DNA from 4 places in the Kitasatospora sp. NPDC048296 genome. Region 2 is predicted to be linked to each of the others. Evidence: riboswitches for the same ligand, from Rfam matches in the RefSeq annotation. Region 2 holds a riboswitch; each other region holds the start of a gene.
What was found. Region 2 has a riboswitch for cyclic di-AMP ahead of ACGF12_RS08405 (transglycosylase family protein). Riboswitches for the same ligand answer to the same signal wherever they lie in the genome.
Positions count from the first base shown of each region.

Region 1: it holds a riboswitch for cyclic di-AMP, as region 2 does, so the genes downstream of both, ACGF12_RS02660 (hypothetical protein) here and ACGF12_RS08405 (transglycosylase family protein) in region 2, are expected to answer to the same signal.
Region 3: it holds a riboswitch for cyclic di-AMP, as region 2 does, so the genes downstream of both, ACGF12_RS17695 (peptidoglycan DD-metalloendopeptidase family protein) here and ACGF12_RS08405 (transglycosylase family protein) in region 2, are expected to answer to the same signal.
Region 4: it holds a riboswitch for cyclic di-AMP, as region 2 does, so the genes downstream of both, ACGF12_RS12955 (transglycosylase family protein) here and ACGF12_RS08405 (transglycosylase family protein) in region 2, are expected to answer to the same signal.

Region 1 is NZ_JBICZB010000002.1:201,468-205,749, reverse strand. It holds gene ACGF12_RS02665 (hypothetical protein) at 1-275, shown strand, start outside; gene ACGF12_RS02660 (hypothetical protein) at 345-1,781, opposite strand; cyclic di-AMP (ydaO/yuaA leader) riboswitch at 1,784-1,947, opposite strand; gene ACGF12_RS02655 (MoaF N-terminal domain-containing protein) at 2,451-2,780, shown strand; gene ACGF12_RS02650 (alpha/beta hydrolase) at 2,864-4,006, opposite strand.
Region 2 is NZ_JBICZB010000008.1:126,318-130,599, forward strand. It holds gene ACGF12_RS08400 (cytochrome P450) at 1-940, shown strand, start outside; cyclic di-AMP (ydaO/yuaA leader) riboswitch at 1,151-1,317, shown strand; gene ACGF12_RS08405 (transglycosylase family protein) at 1,322-2,119, shown strand; gene eno (phosphopyruvate hydratase) at 2,386-3,675, shown strand; gene ACGF12_RS08415 (septum formation initiator family protein) at 3,866-4,282, shown strand, end outside.
Region 3 is NZ_JBICZB010000026.1:36,963-41,244, reverse strand. It holds gene ACGF12_RS17710 (IclR family transcriptional regulator) at 1-414, shown strand, start outside; gene ACGF12_RS17705 (RidA family protein) at 441-866, shown strand; gene ACGF12_RS17700 (DUF2470 domain-containing protein) at 1,099-1,818, shown strand; gene ACGF12_RS17695 (peptidoglycan DD-metalloendopeptidase family protein) at 2,146-3,111, opposite strand; cyclic di-AMP (ydaO/yuaA leader) riboswitch at 3,114-3,287, opposite strand; gene ACGF12_RS17690 (MFS transporter) at 3,605-4,282, shown strand, end outside.
Region 4 is NZ_JBICZB010000016.1:108,612-112,893, reverse strand. It holds gene ACGF12_RS12970 (hypothetical protein) at 1-656, shown strand, start outside; gene ACGF12_RS12965 (winged helix-turn-helix domain-containing protein) at 755-1,351, shown strand; partial or broken gene ACGF12_RS12960 (transposase) at 1,327-1,836, shown strand; cyclic di-AMP (ydaO/yuaA leader) riboswitch at 2,377-2,539, shown strand; gene ACGF12_RS12955 (transglycosylase family protein) at 2,526-3,761, shown strand; gene ACGF12_RS12950 (hypothetical protein) at 4,016-4,216, shown strand.

The sequences.
Region 1 (4,282 bases), on a different contig from region 2:
TCACCCTGCCGGACGGCGTGACACCGGAAGGCCCGTACTTCCCCGCGAACTGCGAGGAGCTGGGGGGCGGCCAGCGGGTGCGATGCGTCTTCGAGCCCGGGCTGAAGGAGCGGCGCAGCGCGACCGCGCTCGTCCCGGTGCGGCTCTCCCCCGGCCTGCCGACGGGCACGCTGACCGGCGGGTCGGTCGCGGTGCACAGTCCGGACGACCGGGACGAACGCAACAACCGGCAGCCGTTCGACCTCACAGTGGTCGAGACGGCTGCCGGTTCCTGAGAGCGGCTAGTTCCGGGGGTACGTGCGCCACGTACGCCGCGCACGGCGTGCGATTAACTGCAGATGCGATCAGCGGTAGACGCGCACGTAGTCGGCGGAGAAGGTGATCGGCGTGTTGCCCTGCGGCGCGGGGTGGTACTTGCCCGCGCACACCGAGAGGTTGAGGATCAGGTACGCCGACCAGTTGGCGCCGACGCCCTTGCCGTCCGAGAACACCTTGACGCCGTTGACGTACCAGTCGACCGAGTTGGCGCCGTAGTAGGTGCCGATGGTCACCCACTGGTCCTTCGCGATGGCGTTCGCGTCGGTGTAGTAGTCGGAGTTGCCGGGGTTGACGTGGTTGGTCAGCTCCAGCAGGTTCGGGTTGTCGGGGTGGTACTCGAAGGAATCGACCTCCCCGTTTCCGTTCTTCCACGTCCACAGGGCCGGCCAGGCACCGGTGCCGGAAGGCAGCTTGACCCGGGTCTCGGCATAGTCACCGGTCTTGACCTGGAAGCCCTCGGCGGAGCCCTCGGTGGTCAGGAAGCCGGTGTTCCAGGACTGCTGGCCGTTCTCCAGCGTGGGCCCGCCGGGGGTGGCGGTGAAGGTGGCGACTCCGTTCGCGACGGTGACGTCGTTCTTGTTCAGCCAGTCGAGCTTGTTGTCGTCCGGGTTGTGGTTGCCGTACTTGTACGAGGTGCTCTTGTCGCCGACCCAGCGCTGACCCCAGTTGATCGGGCCGTTGAACTCGTCGGACCAGGTCAGCGACTTGCCGGCGATCGGGGAGGACGGCGCCGGGGTGCTCGGGCTCGCGGTGGCGCTCAGGGTACCGGTCGGCGACGGCGCGGTGGTCGGGGAGGAGGTGGTCGTCGGGGACGGGGTGGTCGTCGGCGACGGGGTGGTCGTCGGGGACGGGGTGGTCGTCGGCGACGGAGTGGCGGTCGGGGCCGGCTTCGCACTGAGGGTGGCGGTCGGGGCCGGCTTCGCACTGAGGGTGGCCGTCGGGGCCGGCTTCGCACTGAGGGTGGCCGTCGGGGCCGGGGCCGGCGTCGACGTACCGGCGGCGGAGACCACCAGCTGCTGCGAGGGCAGGTTGTGCCAGGTGTTGCCGAAGTCCTGCCAGAAGCCGAACTGGGTGTACGTCCCGGCGGACAGGGTGCGCGCGCCGCTGGTGAAGTTGACCCCGCTCGGGCAGATCTGCAGGTTGGTGGCGTTGCCGGGGAAGTCGAGGTTGGTGCCGCGGGCGTCGCGCACACCGACGCCGACGGTCTTGGCGACGAAGCAGGAGGAGGAGTGCAGGCCGAGCGAGGCGGTGGTGGCCTTGCCCGCGACCATGGTGGCGGGGGTGAGCCGGTCCTGGGTGACGGTCGGGCCGGTGGCAGCCTGAGCACCGGAGACGGACGGCAGTCCGAGCAGGCCGGCACCGCTGACGGCGAGCGCCCCGGTGGCGGCGAGGGCCGCGTTGCGGCCGCGGTGGGACGGACGGGCGTGGCGCGGCGCGCGGCGGCGGCGGGCAGGCTGGTGCATGGGAGTCCTCTGCGACGCCTGCGAGGTGAGCTGTCGGATTCGGGCTGCAGTTGCCCGGCCGCCTGTGGAGCGGCTTCACCCCTAGCCGCGGCCCGCGCGCGAGAACGCACGGGCCGGGCGCTGACCTTGGTTCCCCCGCTCCCGTCCGCTGTGGTGCTCGGTTACCCGCCGGCGGGTGGACAGGACTCGGCGTCCCGGCGGCGGGGTCCGCAAGGGCGGACGACCGTTGCAGGCTAGGCAGGCCGTCCCTGAACGGACAACTCCGTCGGGCCGGTTGTCGCACAGCTCACAGTGGTGTCGATCAACGACGGTGTGTGGTGGCCGAGTTGATCAAAAGCGCCGGTCAGACACGGCGATCGAGCACGGCGATCGAGCGCGCCGAACAAGCACGGCGATCAGCCGGAGCAGAGCTCGCCGCTGCCGAAACGGGTGCGGCGGGCGACGCCCACGTGCCGGTCACACACCGCGACGGGTGGCGCGGTGGCGGACAGTGCCGTGGCGCGGGGCCGCCCAAGTCGGCCGGGTCGGATAAATTGGAGCCCTGACGTTTTCCGCCGTGCACAAGTACCCGAGCCCGATCCGCACGACCCGTACAACCTGCACCGCCTGTACGACCTGCACGCCCCGCACGGTCCGCCCCACACTCTCGAAAAGAGGTCCCGCCCCGCCATGACCGCGTCCCTGCCCGCCTTCGCCGGCCGTACCTACGTCTTCCGGGCCGACAACGGCGCGGCCTTCCGCAACACCTACTCGGCCGACGGCAAGCGGCTGCGCTGGGAGGGCCTCGGCGAGTCGGCGGGCCAGTGGGAGGACGTGCTGCTGCACGTCGCCGAGGTCGCGCCTGAGATCTACTTCGTCAGCTGGACGGAGCAGAGCGGGATCACCGTCAGCCACGTCATGGACCTCAACAAGCTGACCGTGCGGGCCTTCTGGACCTTCGAGGGCGAGGGCGGCCGGGTCGGGCAGCTGCACGCCGGGACGCTGGAGCGGGTGGCCTGAGCCAGGCTGAGCGTGAACTGAACCCCCGGAGCCGGCAGCTCCGGGGGTTCAATTTCAGGCTCAGGTTCTCGGTCCGTCCGGCGTCAGACGGCCTGGTTCGGCACCTTGAGGTGGTCGGACAGCCACTCCAGCGAGGACGGCAGCAACGCGCTCCAGGTCTCGAAGTTGTGACCGCCGTTCTCCAGCATGCTGTAGGAGACCTTCATTGGGCTGTGCGCCGCGTCGATGAAGGCCTCGGTGTCCTGCCGGTAGTTCCCGTCGCCCTTCTTGGTACCGGCCAGCAGCACGGAGACCTTCGGCTGGGGCATGTTCTTCAGCCGCCACATCAGGTTGGCCTCGTCGCGGCGCTGCTTGCTGCCGCCGAAGAGGTCGCCGGTGGTCGGGTCGTCGGCGGCGTCGTAGTAGGCCGACAGGGCGACGGCGGTCGGGAAGATATCCGGGTGGCGCATGGCCAGCTTGAGCGCGCAGTAGCCACCGGTCGAGTTGCCCATGAAGGCCCACGCCTGCGGGTCGGCCGAGACCCGGAAGCTCGCCTGGATCGCCGAGGGGACGTCCTTGCTGAAGTAGGTGTCGGACTGGGCACCGTTCGGGATGTCCTCGCACTCGGTGTCCTGCGGCAGGGCGGGCGAGGGGCGCATCAGGACCATGACCGTCGGCTGCATCCGGCCCTCCTGCAGCAGCTTGAGCGCGGCACCCGGGTAGTTGAACCGGGTGATCAGGTTCTCGGCGATCCCGGGGAAACCGGTGCTGACGATCACGGCCGGGAACTGCTTCTGCGCGTACTCGGGCTGGAAGTACTGGGGCGGCAGGTAGACGTAGCCCTCGGTGGACAGCTTGCTGGCCTTGCCGTCGATCCGGACCTTGCGGATCTCACCGGACTGACTGGGCTCGCGGCCCAGCGCTCCCCCGCCCTGCACCGAGGCGTGGCCGATGGTCTCGACCATGAGACGGCCGGCGGCGTCCGCCTTGTTGTGGATCACCACCGGGCCGGTGCTGCCGGTGCCCAGCAGGTCGTCCCAGCTGCTGTAGAAGGCGAAGTAGTTGTTCGCCACCAGACCGAGCGCGGCGAGCACGGTGAACTGGGTGGCGAGCAGCGCTCCGATCCGGCCGAAAACCGCCTGCCAGGACTTCTTGGCGAGTCTGGGCCACAGCCAGACCGTGCCGGCCATCATCACGACGGCGATCAATATGGCCAGCGCCAGCACCTTGTGGCTCGTCAGACCCATGTCCTACTTGCTCCCACGCCTCGAACTCCCCGCCCCCTCCGTTCAGGACATCCGAGGAGGTCACCCCGGTTCCCCCGCCGGGGTGCGCGATCACCAACCCTAGCGGGAGCTGGGAGAAAGCTGACCGCTGCCCGACAGTCAGCGGGGAGCGGGCGGGGAGTCTGCTGGGAACACCGACGGGGAACAGATGACAGCGTTCAGATTTCAGATAACAGATGACAGATGACAGATTTCGAAATCTGTCATCTGAGCGCTGAACGCTGAACCCCGTCGGCC
Region 2 (4,282 bases):
GCGCCGGGTGGCCGAGTTCGAGCCGCGGGTGCAGCAGCTCACCGACCGGCTGATCGACGGCTTCGCGCAGCGCGGCTCGGCGGACCTGATCCACGAGTTCGCCTTCCCGCTCCCCATCTACGCGATCTGCGACATGCTGGGCGTGCCGGCCGAGGACCAGGACGACTTCCGTGACTGGGCCGGGATGATGATCCGACATGGTGGGGGCCAACGCGGCGGCGTGGGGCGGGCGGTGAAGCGGATGCGGGCGTACCTGCTGGAGCTGATCCACCGCAAGCGGGCCGATCTCGGTGACGACCTGATCTCCGGCCTGATCAGGGCCAGTGACCACGGCGAGCACCTGACCGAGAACGAGGCGGCCGCGATGGCCTTCATCCTGCTGTTCGCCGGTTTCGAGACGACCGTCAACCTGATCGGCAACGGGACGTACGCGCTGCTGCGCAACCCGGGGCAGCGGGCGCTGCTGCAGGAGTCGGTGGTGCGCGGGGAGACCGCGCTGCTGGAGACCGGGATCGAGGAACTCCTGCGCTACGACGGGCCGGTGGAGCTGGCGACCTGGCGGTTCGCGACCAGGCCGCTGACCATCGGCGGGGTGGACATCCCGGTGGGCGATCCGGTGCTGGTGGTACTGGCGGCGGCGGACCGCGACCCGGACCGGTTCGCGGACGAGAACACCCTCGACCTGGCCCGAACCGACAATCCCCACCTGGGGTTCGGGCACGGCATCCACTACTGCATCGGCGCCCCGCTGGCCCGGCTCGAAGGACGTGTCGCGCTGGCCACGCTGCTTTCCCGGCTTCCCGATCTGCGACTGGCTGAAACTCCGGAGAATCTCCGCTGGCGGGGTGGCCTGATCATGCGTGGATTGCGCGAACTTCCGGTCGAATTCAGTCCCGAGATCCGGTCTCCACATGCCCTTCCTGAGGCTCCGACACGCTGACTGGGCGTCGTTGACACCCTCCTGATGACGGTGTGAACGCCCATCAATCCGGACAAACAGGTGCAGTTGGTAGGCGATTGATCACGTGCCGTAATTCCGGTGTGATGTCGACGATATGAGCTTGTGATCGGTCTGAGGATCTGTCTAGTCTCCCTGGAGTTCGCAGCTGCGGACCTCGTGCGCGGAACGCCGAATCCTGCCCGCCGCGCCACGGGAAACCGACCAGACCCTTGGGCAGGGGCGGGGGAACCAGGTTTGTTGCCGTCCTCCACGGCTTGGGGTGAAGCCGCCCGAGCGGAACGTTTCCGCGCACGGCGGCCGGGCCACCTCCCGGTCCGAACCCGACAGCTCACCTCGCAGGCGTGCGGAGAGGGACCCTTCATGCTGTTCGTTGGAACTGGCCGTCACCGTCGTCGCACCCAGGCCGAGAAGGCCATCGCCGTCGCCGGTGTGGCCGGCGTCGGACTCGCGATGCCGCTCCTCGCCGCCACCGGCGCCTCCGCCGCCCCGGCCTCCGCCTGGGACTCCGTTGCCCAGTGCGAGAGCGGCGGCGACTGGAGCATCAACACCGGCAACGGCTTCTACGGCGGCCTGCAGTTCACCTCCAGCACCTGGAAGGCGTACGGCGGCACCGCCTACGCGCCGCAGGCCAACCAGGCCAGCAAGGGCCAGCAGATATCGGTCGCCGAGAAGGTGCTGGCCTCCCAGGGCCCGGGCGCCTGGCCGGTCTGCTCCGTCAAGGCGGGCCTGAGCAAGGGCGGTGCCCCGGCCGCGGTCGACACCTCCTCGGACGCCAAGCCGCAGTCCGCCCCCCAGCAGCAGACGCCCAAGCAGCAGGCCCCGAAGCAGCAGGCTCCGAAGCAGCAGACCCCCAAGGCGGACGCGAAGCCCGCCCAGCCGTACGCACCGAAGCACGCCGCCCCGAAGCAGGCCGAAACGCCCGCGGAGCAGCCGGTCCAGCAGTACGTTCCGAAGCACGCCGCCCCGCGTGCCGCCCAGCCGGCCCAGGCCGCCCCGGCCGGCCACGACTACACCGTCCACTCCGGTGACACCCTGTCGAGCATCGCCGCCGTCCAGGGCGTGTCCGGCGGCTGGCAGGCGCTGTACGACGGCAACCGCGGCACGGTCGGCGGCGACCCGAACCTGATCATGCCCGGCCAGGTCCTGCACCTCGGCTGAACCGGTCCGTAGGACCTCGAACAACACCCCGGGGACGAAGGGGGCCGCGCCCGGCCTCCTTCGTCCGCATTCGTCCGCGCCGGGGGGACAAGCTGGGACAAGCAGGTGAACTACCGGGGGGTAGTAGGGCCACACGCTGAGACGGGACCGAGGCCAACGTGGCCCTGGGAGTCCGGGCGGTTAGGCTCTGGGTCGTAACGACTCCGCAATCGTCCCGCTGACAGCACCACCGTCAGCCGGACCCTGCTTCCGCAAGGAGATGCCTCGTGCCGTCCATCGATGTCGTCGTAGCCCGTGAGATCCTCGACTCGCGCGGCAACCCCACGGTCGAGGTCGAGGTCGGCCTCGACGACGGCAGCACCGGTCGTGCCGCCGTCCCGTCGGGTGCCTCGACCGGCGCCTTCGAGGCGCTGGAGCTGCGCGACGGTGACAAGAACCGCTACTTCGGCAAGGGCGTCGAGAAGGCCGTCCTGGCCGTCATCGAGCAGATCGGCCCGGAGCTCGTCGGCTACGACGCCACCGAGCAGCGCCTGATCGACCAGGCCATGCTCGACCTGGACGCCACCCCCGACAAGTCCTCGCTCGGCGCCAACGCCATCCTGGGCGTCTCGCTGGCCGTCGCGCACGCCGCCTCCGAGGCCAGCGACCTGCCGCTGTTCCGCTACCTGGGCGGCCCGAACGCGCACGTCCTGCCGGTCCCGATGATGAACATCCTCAACGGCGGCTCGCACGCGGACTCCAACGTCGACATCCAGGAGTTCATGATCGCCCCGATCGGCGCGGAGTCCTTCTCCGAGGCCGTCCGCTGGGGCGTCGAGGTCTACCACACCCTCAAGGGCGTGCTGAAGGAGCGCGGCCTGTCCACCGGCCTCGGCGACGAGGGCGGCTTCGCGCCGAACCTGGACAGCAACCGCGAGGCCCTGGACCTCATCACCGAGGCCATCCAGAAGGCCGGCTACGTGCCCGGCCGTGACATCGCGCTGGCCCTGGACGTCGCCGCCTCCGAGTTCTACAAGGACGGCGCCTACCAGTTCGAGGGCAAGGCCCTGTCGGCCGCCGAGCTCATCGAGTACTACGCCGAGCTGGTCGCCGCCTACCCGCTGGTCTCCATCGAGGACCCGCTGGACGAGTCGGACTGGGACGGCTGGAAGGCCATGACCGTCAAGCTGGGCGACAAGGTCCAGCTGGTCGGTGACGACCTGTTCGTCACCAACCCGGCCCGCCTGGCCAAGGGCATCGAGACCGGCACCGCCAACGCGCTGCTGGTGAAGGTGAACCAGATCGGCTCGCTGACCGAGACCCTGGACGCCGTCGAGCTGGCCCAGCGCAACGGCTACCGCTGCATGATGTCGCACCGCTCCGGCGAGACCGAGGACGTCACCATCGCCGACCTGGCCGTCGCCACCAACTGCGGCCAGATCAAGACCGGTGCCCCGGCCCGCTCCGAGCGCGTCGCCAAGTACAACCAGCTGCTGCGCATCGAGGAGATCCTCGACGACGCCGCCGAGTACGCCGGCCGCGGCGCCTTCCCGCGCTTCCGCTCCGCGGACCAGTAGGCACAGTCGCTCCGCGGACCAGTAGGCGCAGTCGCTCCGCAGGCGAGTGAGCACAGCAAGTACGAGGGCTGAGCAGCCGAGCCAGCGCAAGCCTGACCGGTGCCCCGCCGCACACCCCGTAGGGTGGACGGCGGGGCACCGTCGCGACCAGGAGGGGATACGGGAGATGGCTGGCTGGAGGATCCCGGGCTTGGCGGCCCGACCCCGGTTCACGAGCCGGGCGACCGTCCTCGTCCTGGTGCTCTGCTCCCTGGTGGCGATCCTCGCCTACCCGACGCGGCAGTTCATCTCCCAGCGCGCCGAGATCTCCGCCCAGCGGGCGAAGGCCGACCACGTGCGCCAGCAGGTCGACCAGCTGCGCCGGGACAAGGCCCGCTGGCAGGACCCGGAGTACGTCAAGGCGCAGGCCCGCGCCCGGCTGCACTACGCGGTGCCGGGGGAGACCCCGTACATCGCGGTGAATCCGGCCGGCCCGGCCGTCCAGCCCTCCGCGCCCGCCGCACCCGCCTCCTCCGGCGGTTCGGCCCAGGCGGCCGCCAAGCCCTGGTACGCCAGCGTCTGGGACTCGGTGGACGCCGCCGACACCGTCGCGCTGGCCCCCGCGACC
Region 3 (4,282 bases), on a different contig from region 2:
TCCCGCCACCCGGTCCGGATGTACTCCCGGATCGGCCTGCGCGCCGCGCTGCACTGCGCCGCCGTGTCCAAGGTGCTGCTGGCCGACCTGCCGCTGCCCGAGCGCCGCCGGGTGGTGGCCGGGATCGACTTCACCCCGCACACCGAGCGCACCCTCGCCACGCCAGAGGCGCTGCTCGCCGAGCTGGAGAAGGTCGCTGCCCGGGGCTGGGCCGAGGACCACGCCGAGCACGAGTCCTTCATCAACTGCGTGGCCGCCCCGATCCGGGACGCCAGCGGCCGGGTGGTCGCCGCAGCCTCCATCTCCGTCCCCGACGTCGTCCTGCCGTACGAGCAGGTGCTGGACCTCCTCCCGCGAGTGCTCGCCACCGCCCGCGCCGTCTCGGCCGACTGCGGCGACCCCGACCACATTTGACGATCCGCCACATCCAAAGGAACCCCATGTCCGAGCACCCCCAGACCGGCGACAAGACCGAGATCCGCACCGACGGCGCCCCCGCCCCCGCGTGGATGTTCTCCCAGGGCGTCCGCAAGGGCCCGATCCTGCAGGTCTCCGGCCAGGGCCCGCAGGACCCGGCCACCGGCGAGTACCTCCACCACGGCGACGTGAGGGCCCAGACCCGCCGCACCCTGGAGAACGTCAAGGCCATCGTCGAGGCGGGCGGCGCCGCCATCGAGGACGTGGTGATGTTCCGCGTGTACCTCACCAAGCGCGCCGACTTCCCGCTGATGAACGAGGTCTACGCCGAGTTCATCGAGGAGAACATCAAGCCCGGCGGCGTGAAGCCCTGCCGCACCACGGTCTTCGTGGAGCTGCCCCAGGAGCCCATGCTGGTGGAGATCGACGCCCAGGCCGTCGTCGCCTGACGCCCCGCGAAACCCCCGAGGGCCCGGACGCCGTCACGCGTCCGGGCCTCGCCGCACCCCGCCATCCACTTGCCACACCCCTGCGCGGACATTAGGTTAGGCTCACCTAACTATTAGGAGGTCCGTTCATGAGCGAGCGCAGCATGGGGGTCCCCCCGGCCGAAGGCTGGGGGAGAATCATCGAAAGGTGCGTGTGGGCGAATGCCCCTGCCGAGCGCGGCGAGGTGGGCGCATGAGTCTGCCCACCGGCGACGCCGAGGTGCCCGAGCCCACCACCGCCGAACGGGTCCACAGCCTGCTCAGCACGACCTCCTCACTCACCGTCCGCGCCCTCGGCGAACACCACGACCTGAACACCCCGGTCTCCGTGCACGGCTCCCGACTGCGCCTGCGCGCCCCGCTGGACGCCCCGCTCACCGCGGCCGCCGCCGGAGCCACCGAGGGCCTGGCCGTCGTCCTCGACGTCACCGACGTGTCCCCGGTCGCCGTCCGCGACCGGATCCGCGGCCGCCTCACCCTGGCCGGCCGGCTGCACCTGGCCCACCTCGCCGACGACGGCCTCAGCGTCCACCTGCGCGTGGACGTCGCCCACGCCGTCCTCGCCACCCCGTACGGCACCGGCGCGCTCACCGCCGCCGGCCTCGCCCTCGCCGCCCCCGACCCGCTGGCCCGGCACGAGGCCGCGCTGCTCACCCACCTGGCCGACGAGCACGCCGACGCACTCGACCTGCTCACCGGCCTGCTCGACCCGGCCCTGCTCGCCGGGCACCCGGACATCCGCCCGCTCGCCCTCGACCGCTACGGCCTGGTACTGCGCCTGGCCCACCCGCACGGCCACCGCGACGTCCGCCTGGTCTTCCCCAAACCCGCCGGCGACACCGAGGACTTCGGGCACCGGATGCACGAGCTGCTGGCCGCCGCCGAGCACGGCCTGCCCGTCCGCCGGAACTGACCCCGCCCGGGCGTCACCGCTCGACGGCGTCCTCCAGCACGATCCGCCCCGTCCGCGCGTACCGCTCCGGCCGCCGGCACCGGCGCGATCCCGACCACTCGAACTCACCCGGAGCCACGAACGGCAACGGCCGGCCCGGCTCCACGAGGGATCCTCGCGAAGCCGGGCCGGCCTTGGGCGTGTCCCGCGCCCATGTCCACCGGTGCGGCGATCACCCGGTCGAGCGGTCACCCGACATGACCATCCCGGGCGGTCGATTCGCCCCGCACCAGCGGTGGTTCCTGAAACCCGCGGTCAGCGCGGGGTCCGAACAGGGTCTGCGCAGCGTCAGAGCGCGACGCCGTGCGCCCTCAGGTAGGCGACCGGGTTGATGTCCGAGCCGTACTCCGACCCGGTGCGGATCTCGAAGTGCAGGTGCGGGCCGGTCACGTTGCCGGTGGCGCCGGAGAGGCCGAGCCGCTGGCCGACGGTGACGGTCTGACCGATCTTCACACCGACCACGGAGAGGTGCGCATACTGGGCGTACTTGCCGTCGGCGAGCTTGATCTCGACCTGGTTGCCGTAGGCGCCGCCGTTGCCGGCCTTCACCACGACACCGTTGGCGACCGTGCGCACCGGGGTGCCGGTGGAGGCGACGAAGTCCTGGCCGGTGTGGTGGCCGGAGGCCCACATCGAGCCGGCCACGCCGTAGGCCTCGCCCAGCACCGGGTTGGCCAGCGGAGCGACGTAGCCGACGGTGGCGGCGACCGGGGCGGCGGTGACGACCTGGGCCGGAGCGGCGTTCTGAATCTGGGTCTGGACCTGGACGCCCGGCTTGGCGGCCTCGGTCTGCACCTGCACCTGCACCTGAGCGTCTGCGACAGCGGCGGCGCTCTGGGTGACCGGGGCGGCCGGAGCAGCGGGCTGGGCCGGAGCAGCCGGCTCGGCGGCGGCGTCGGCGTGGGCCGCGAGCGACAGCCCCTGACCCGGGAAGATCAGGTTCGGGTCGGCGCCGACCGCCGAGCGGTTCTGCTCGTACAGCGCGGGCCAGCCGCCCTCGACGTTCCGGGCGTCGGCGATCTTGGACAGGCTGTCGCCGCCGACGACGTGGTAGCCCTCTTGGGCAGCTGCCGGGGCAGCCGACACGGCGTCCACGACGGCGGCGTGCTGCGCGACCGAGGCGGCCGGGGCGTTATGGGCCTGGGCGCTGATCGTGGTCACGAGCGGCAGGGCGAAGGAGACACCGGTGACGGCGACGGCGATGCCGATGCGGGCGGCGCGGGGCACGGCGATACGACGAGCCTGTGCAGGCATGGGATTCCTCTCCGACGCCTGCGAGGTGAGCTGTCGGGTTCGGGCTGGAGTTGCCCGGCCGCACGCGCGGCTTCACCCCAAGCCGGTCCTGGACGTTCGCGCTGAACAGCGCGGACTCCGGTCCGGCGACTTACCTGTGGGTCCCCCGCTCCTGCCGTGCAAAGCTCAGTTCGAACCACCGGACAGCGGCAGGACTCGGCGTTCCACCCGGTGGGTCCACCCAGGCTGGCCGGGTGGTCGCTGAACTAAAACCCATCCGTTCGGGTGAAGCAATGTCGATCTCTTGAACCAGCGACAACCCCCCGCGGCGCGATCACCCTCCGCATGGCCCACCGCACGGTGCGTACACAATCCATTCACTCGACGCCACTGATCCACGACGCTGCGCCGACCTCGGCGGCCCAGTGCGACCGTCCGCTCACGCACCGCCCACCCCGGACACACCGCCCGGTGACCCTTGTCACGTGCACCCTGTCGGGCGCAGGATCAGGCCGTGGCCACCTCAACGGCCGGCACCCTGCGCCTGGGCACCGCGCAGGGCCGCTGGGTTCTCCTGGCAACGGTGCTCGGCTCCAGCATGGCGATGCTCGACGGCACCGTGGTGAACGTCGCCCTGCCCCGGATCGGCGCCGACCTCGGCGCCTCCCTGGCGTCCCTGCAATGGACGCTGAACGCCTATCTGCTCACGCTGGCGGGCCTGATCCTGCTCGGCGGCGCGCTCGGCGACCGGTACGGACGGCGCAAGGTCTTCCTGATCGGCGTGGTCTGGTTCGCCGCCGCCTCCGCGGCCTGCGCCGTCGCCCCGAACATCAACGTGCTGATCGCCGCCCGCGCCGTCCAGGGCATCGGCGGGGCGCTGCTCACCCCCGGCTCGCTCGCCATGCTCCAGGCCGTCTTCCATCCTGACGACCGCTCGGCGGCGGTGGGCCTGTGGTCCGGTCTCGGCGGGGTGTCCGCGGCCATCGGCCCCTTCCTCGGCGGCTGGCTGGTGGACGGCCCCGGCTGGCGCTGGATCTTCCTGCTGAACCTGCCGCTGGCCGCCGCCGTGATCGCGGTCACCTCCCGCTACGTCCCGGAGAGCCGCGACGAGTCCGCCTCCGGCCGCTTCGACGTGCCCGGCGCGCTGCTCGCCGCACTCGCCCTCGGCGCGATCACCTACGCACTCACCGCC
Region 4 (4,282 bases), on a different contig from region 2:
CCGAGGCAGGCCTGGCGGCGCCCGTCGTGGTGCCGCTGGCGCCCGGGCCGCACGACTTCCTGACCGGGCTTCACGCCCTCGCCGCCGAGTACGGCGCGACCGTCACCGACACACTGGGCCCGCACCCACTGTTGGCCGAGGCCGTGCACGTGCGGCTGTCCGAGGCCGGGCTGGCCCGGGCCGACCGGGCCCGGCTGTTCGCCATCGCGACCGCCGCGGACGGCGTGGTCCTGACCACCGTCGGCGGCGAGGACGCGGCCGCCGCGGCCGGCATCACCGGCGTGCTGCTGGCCGCCCGACTGGCCGTTCCGGTCGTCGCCGCGGCGCTCGACGTCCCCGGCTCGGTGGCCGACGCCGTCAACCACCTCAAGGAGACCGGCTCCCAGCGCCCGGCGCTGGCCCCGCTGGTGATCGGGCCCGAGGCGGACTCGGAGCTGCTCGCCACGGCCGCCGAGGAGACCGGCTGCCCGTCGGCCGCGCCACTGGGCGCCTACCCGACCGTCGGCCAGCTGATCGCCTCCACCTACCTGGCCGCGCTGCCGACGCCGACGCCGGAGGAGCTGGCCCAGGCCGAGGCGGAGGCCGCAGCCGCCGCCGGGGCCGAGGAGGGCTCCCGCGGCGCCCACGCGGCCGCCCAGGGGCCCGTAGAGGCCTAGCCGGACGCCCGCGACCGCCTTTACTGACCTTGGCGCTTCAAGGTGATTGGCCTGTTTGTGTAGCTGACTGGCAGTCATTGGCGCGCTATGCCGTTGGTATGCGCTATGCGGATGGGGGCGGGCTGACGGCGAGGGCACGTCAGCGCCGCGAGACGGTGCGGCTGGAGGCCGCTGCGTTGTTCGACGAAGGCGTCCCACCGAAGGAGGTTGCCCGCAGGTTGCGGGTGACCGCGAAATCGGCCTATCAGTGGCACCAGGCCTGGCGTGAGGGCGGGGCCGGGGCGCTGGCCTCACGAGGACCGGGCGGGCAGCGATGCAAGCTGTCGGCGCGGTGCCGGGCGAAGCTGGCCGAGTACCTCGAGCAGGGGCCGGCCGTGCACGGCTGGGACGAGGACCAGGTGTGGACAGGCGCGCGGGTGGCGACGCTGATCGGGCGGAAGTTCCACGTCACTTACAGCGTCTCGGGGGCCACCCGCCTGATGCACCGACTCGGCTTCACCCCGCAGGTCCCCGCGCGGCGGGCCGCGGAACGCGACGAGCAGGCGGTGTCCGCGTGGAGGGAGGTGACCTGGGCGGAGGTAAAAGCGCCCGGGCGGCCTGCGACGGATGGCTCTGCTTCGAGGACGAAGCCGGGTTCACCCGCAGGCCGCCCAAGGGACGCACGTGGGGACGCCGTGGCATCACCCCGGTCGTGAGGGTGGGCGGCCGGGGCTCCGGACGGGTCTCGGTCGCCGGGCTGATCGCGATGCGCCCGGGCTCGCGGACCCGGCTGTGTCACCGACTGCGGCGCCATACCGGACGCAAGGGCGAGCGCCGCAGCTTGTCCGAGCGCGACTACATCGGTCTGATCGACGGAATCCACCAGCTGGTCAAGGCGCCGATCATGCTGGTGTGGGACCGGCTCAACACCCACGTCTCGCATGCCATGCGCGACCTGATCAACGCGCGGGACTGGCTGACGGTGTTCATCCTGCCCGCATACGCGCCCGAGCTGAACGCGGTCGAGTACCTGTGGGCCCACGTCAAGCGCAGCCTGGCGAACCTCGCCAGCGTCGCTCTGGACCGACTCGCCGCGCTCGTCCGCAACCGGCTCAAACGGCTCCAGTACCGCCCCGAGGTCCTCGATGGCTTCCTCGCCGGGACCGGGCTCTCCCTCGACCTCCCACCGCCATCACCTTGAAGCGCCGAAGTCAGTAGCACCCTCCCGCGTACCGAAGGGCCCGGAACGACCGCGTTCCGGGCCCTTCGGCTTGCCGTCGGCCTGCCCCGCGGCTCGCCCTTTTCCGCCACTCCTCCGCCCGCCCCCCGTCTTCGGCTCGCCCGCAGCTTGTCCGAGCGGGGGAATTGCGGGAGTTATGGACGATATCGGAAGATAGAGCATAATGTCCGTTTTGTCGCTTTTGGGCGGAAATGCCGAGCGTGCATTCCGGCGCTCGATTCACGGCCACTCCCCTGTTGCGATCGGCGCACCACCGCGCGCTTCCACGCTCCGTCACTTCACTTCTGAAGCGGAGACAATTGCGGGAATCCACAGCGGCATTGCCAAAAAACGATCATTTACGATCATGATTCGTGTCCAATTTGGCAGTTTCCGCTAAACCGTGATGCGCATCACAGATATTTGCAGTTTGAACTTAAGTCCGCTTAACGTGCTCCTCGTTCGTGACCACACGAACCCAGTTCATCCGCGACGCCGAGTCCTGCCGTCGGATGTCCTGGCAGCGCGAAAACGCATCACGGCAGGAGCGGGGGAACCACAGGTAAGTCGCCCCGGGCCGCTCCTCGGAACGGTCCAGGGCTAGGGGTGAAGCCGCGCCCACAGCGCGGCCGGGCAACTCCAGCCCGAATCCGACAGCTCACCTCGCAGGCGTGGGAGAGGACCGCGTCTTCATGCTGCCCACCAACGGCACCCGCCTGTCCGGCCGTACCCGTCGCGTGATCGCCGCCCTCGGCGTCGCGGGCGTCGGTCTCACCGTCCCGTGCCTCACCACCGGCACCGCCAACGCCGCCCCCGTCGCCACCTGGGACAAGGTCGCCCAGTGCGAGAGCAGCGGCAACTGGAGCATCAACACCGGCAACGGCTTCTACGGCGGCCTGCAGTTCACCTCCAGCACCTGGGCCGCCTTCGGCGGTACCGCGTTCGCCCCGCAGGCCAACCAGGCCACCAAGGACCAGCAGATCGCCATCGCCGAGAAGGTCCTCGCCTCGCAGGGCCCCGGCGCCTGGCCCGTCTGCTCGGTCCAGGCCGGCCTGACCAAGGGCGGCGCTCCGGCCGCCGTCGACACCTCCGCCGGCACGGCCGCCAAGCCTGCCGCCAAGCCCGCGCAGAACCAGGCCCCGGCCCCGGCCGCGAAGCCCGCCGCGCCGGCCGCGCCCGCCCAGCAGCAGGCGCAGTCGTCCACCGACTACACCGTCGTCGAGGGCGACTGGCTGTCCTCGATCGCCGCGAAGAACAACGTCCAGGGCGGCTGGCAGCACCTGTACGACCTCAACCGCGCCACCCTGACCGAGGGCCCGAACACCATCTACCCGGGCCAGCACCTGACCTTCGGTGACGGCGTCAAGGCCCAGGCCGACAAGTCCTCCTCGTCCACCTCCGGCTCGGACTTCGGCTGGTTCAACCGCTCCCAGAAGGCCGGCCAGGCCGCGAACGGCGGTGCCGTGAACGCCAAGCCGACCGCCCTGACCCAGGCCTCGAAGCCGGCCTCGAAGCCGGCTGCCAAGCCGGCCGCCCAGGCCGCCACCGGCAGCATGGCCGCCGCGGTGTCCTTCGCCGAGTCCAAGGTCGGCCAGGCCTATGTCTACGGCGGCACCGGCAACGGCGGCTGGGACTGCTCCGGCCTGACCCAGGCCGCGCTGCGCGCCGCGGGCATCAACATCCCGCGCGTCGCCGCCGACCAGGCCGCCGCCAGCACCCACGTCTCGCTGGACAGCCTGCAGCCGGGCGACCTGCTGTTCTGGTCGAACAACGGCCAGAACTCCGGCGTGTACCACGTCGCGATCTACATCGGCGGCGGCAAGTACGTCGAGGCCGCCAACCCGAGCTCGGGCGTGCGCGAGCAGGCCATCGCCAACTGGGCCCCGGACTTCGCCGGCCGGGTCTGAGCAACGGCCCACGGGCGCACGGGCCACAGGCCCACAACCCACGGGCCCACAGCTGACGGACAACAGAGAACAGCTGACAGGTAACAGATTTCAGATAACAGATTTCAACATCTGTCAGCCGTCGTCCGAACGCTGACCACCCGCCACCCCCGGGGAGAGCCTGGTCGCTCCTCCCCGGGGGTTCCGGCGTATTCGCATGGTGAAACCCCGGCCCGACGGGCATGCTGCTGCTCTGCACCCGAGGAGGAATCACCATGGCCCAGGTCACCGTCACCCTCGACGCGAACCTCGCGATAGACGCGATGCTGCTCTCCGGCACCAAGAGCCCGCAGGACGCGGTCGAACTGATCCTGCGCGACTACCTGGCCCGCGGCCGCCGCACCGAGACCCGGACCGGCGACGCGGCCGACGGCCACCGGCTCACCGCCGACCGCCCGGCCACCCAGGAGGGCTGACCGGACAGCACGGTCGAGCAGACGCACGCCGACGGGCCCCGGAGAGCAACCGCCCTCCGGGGCCCG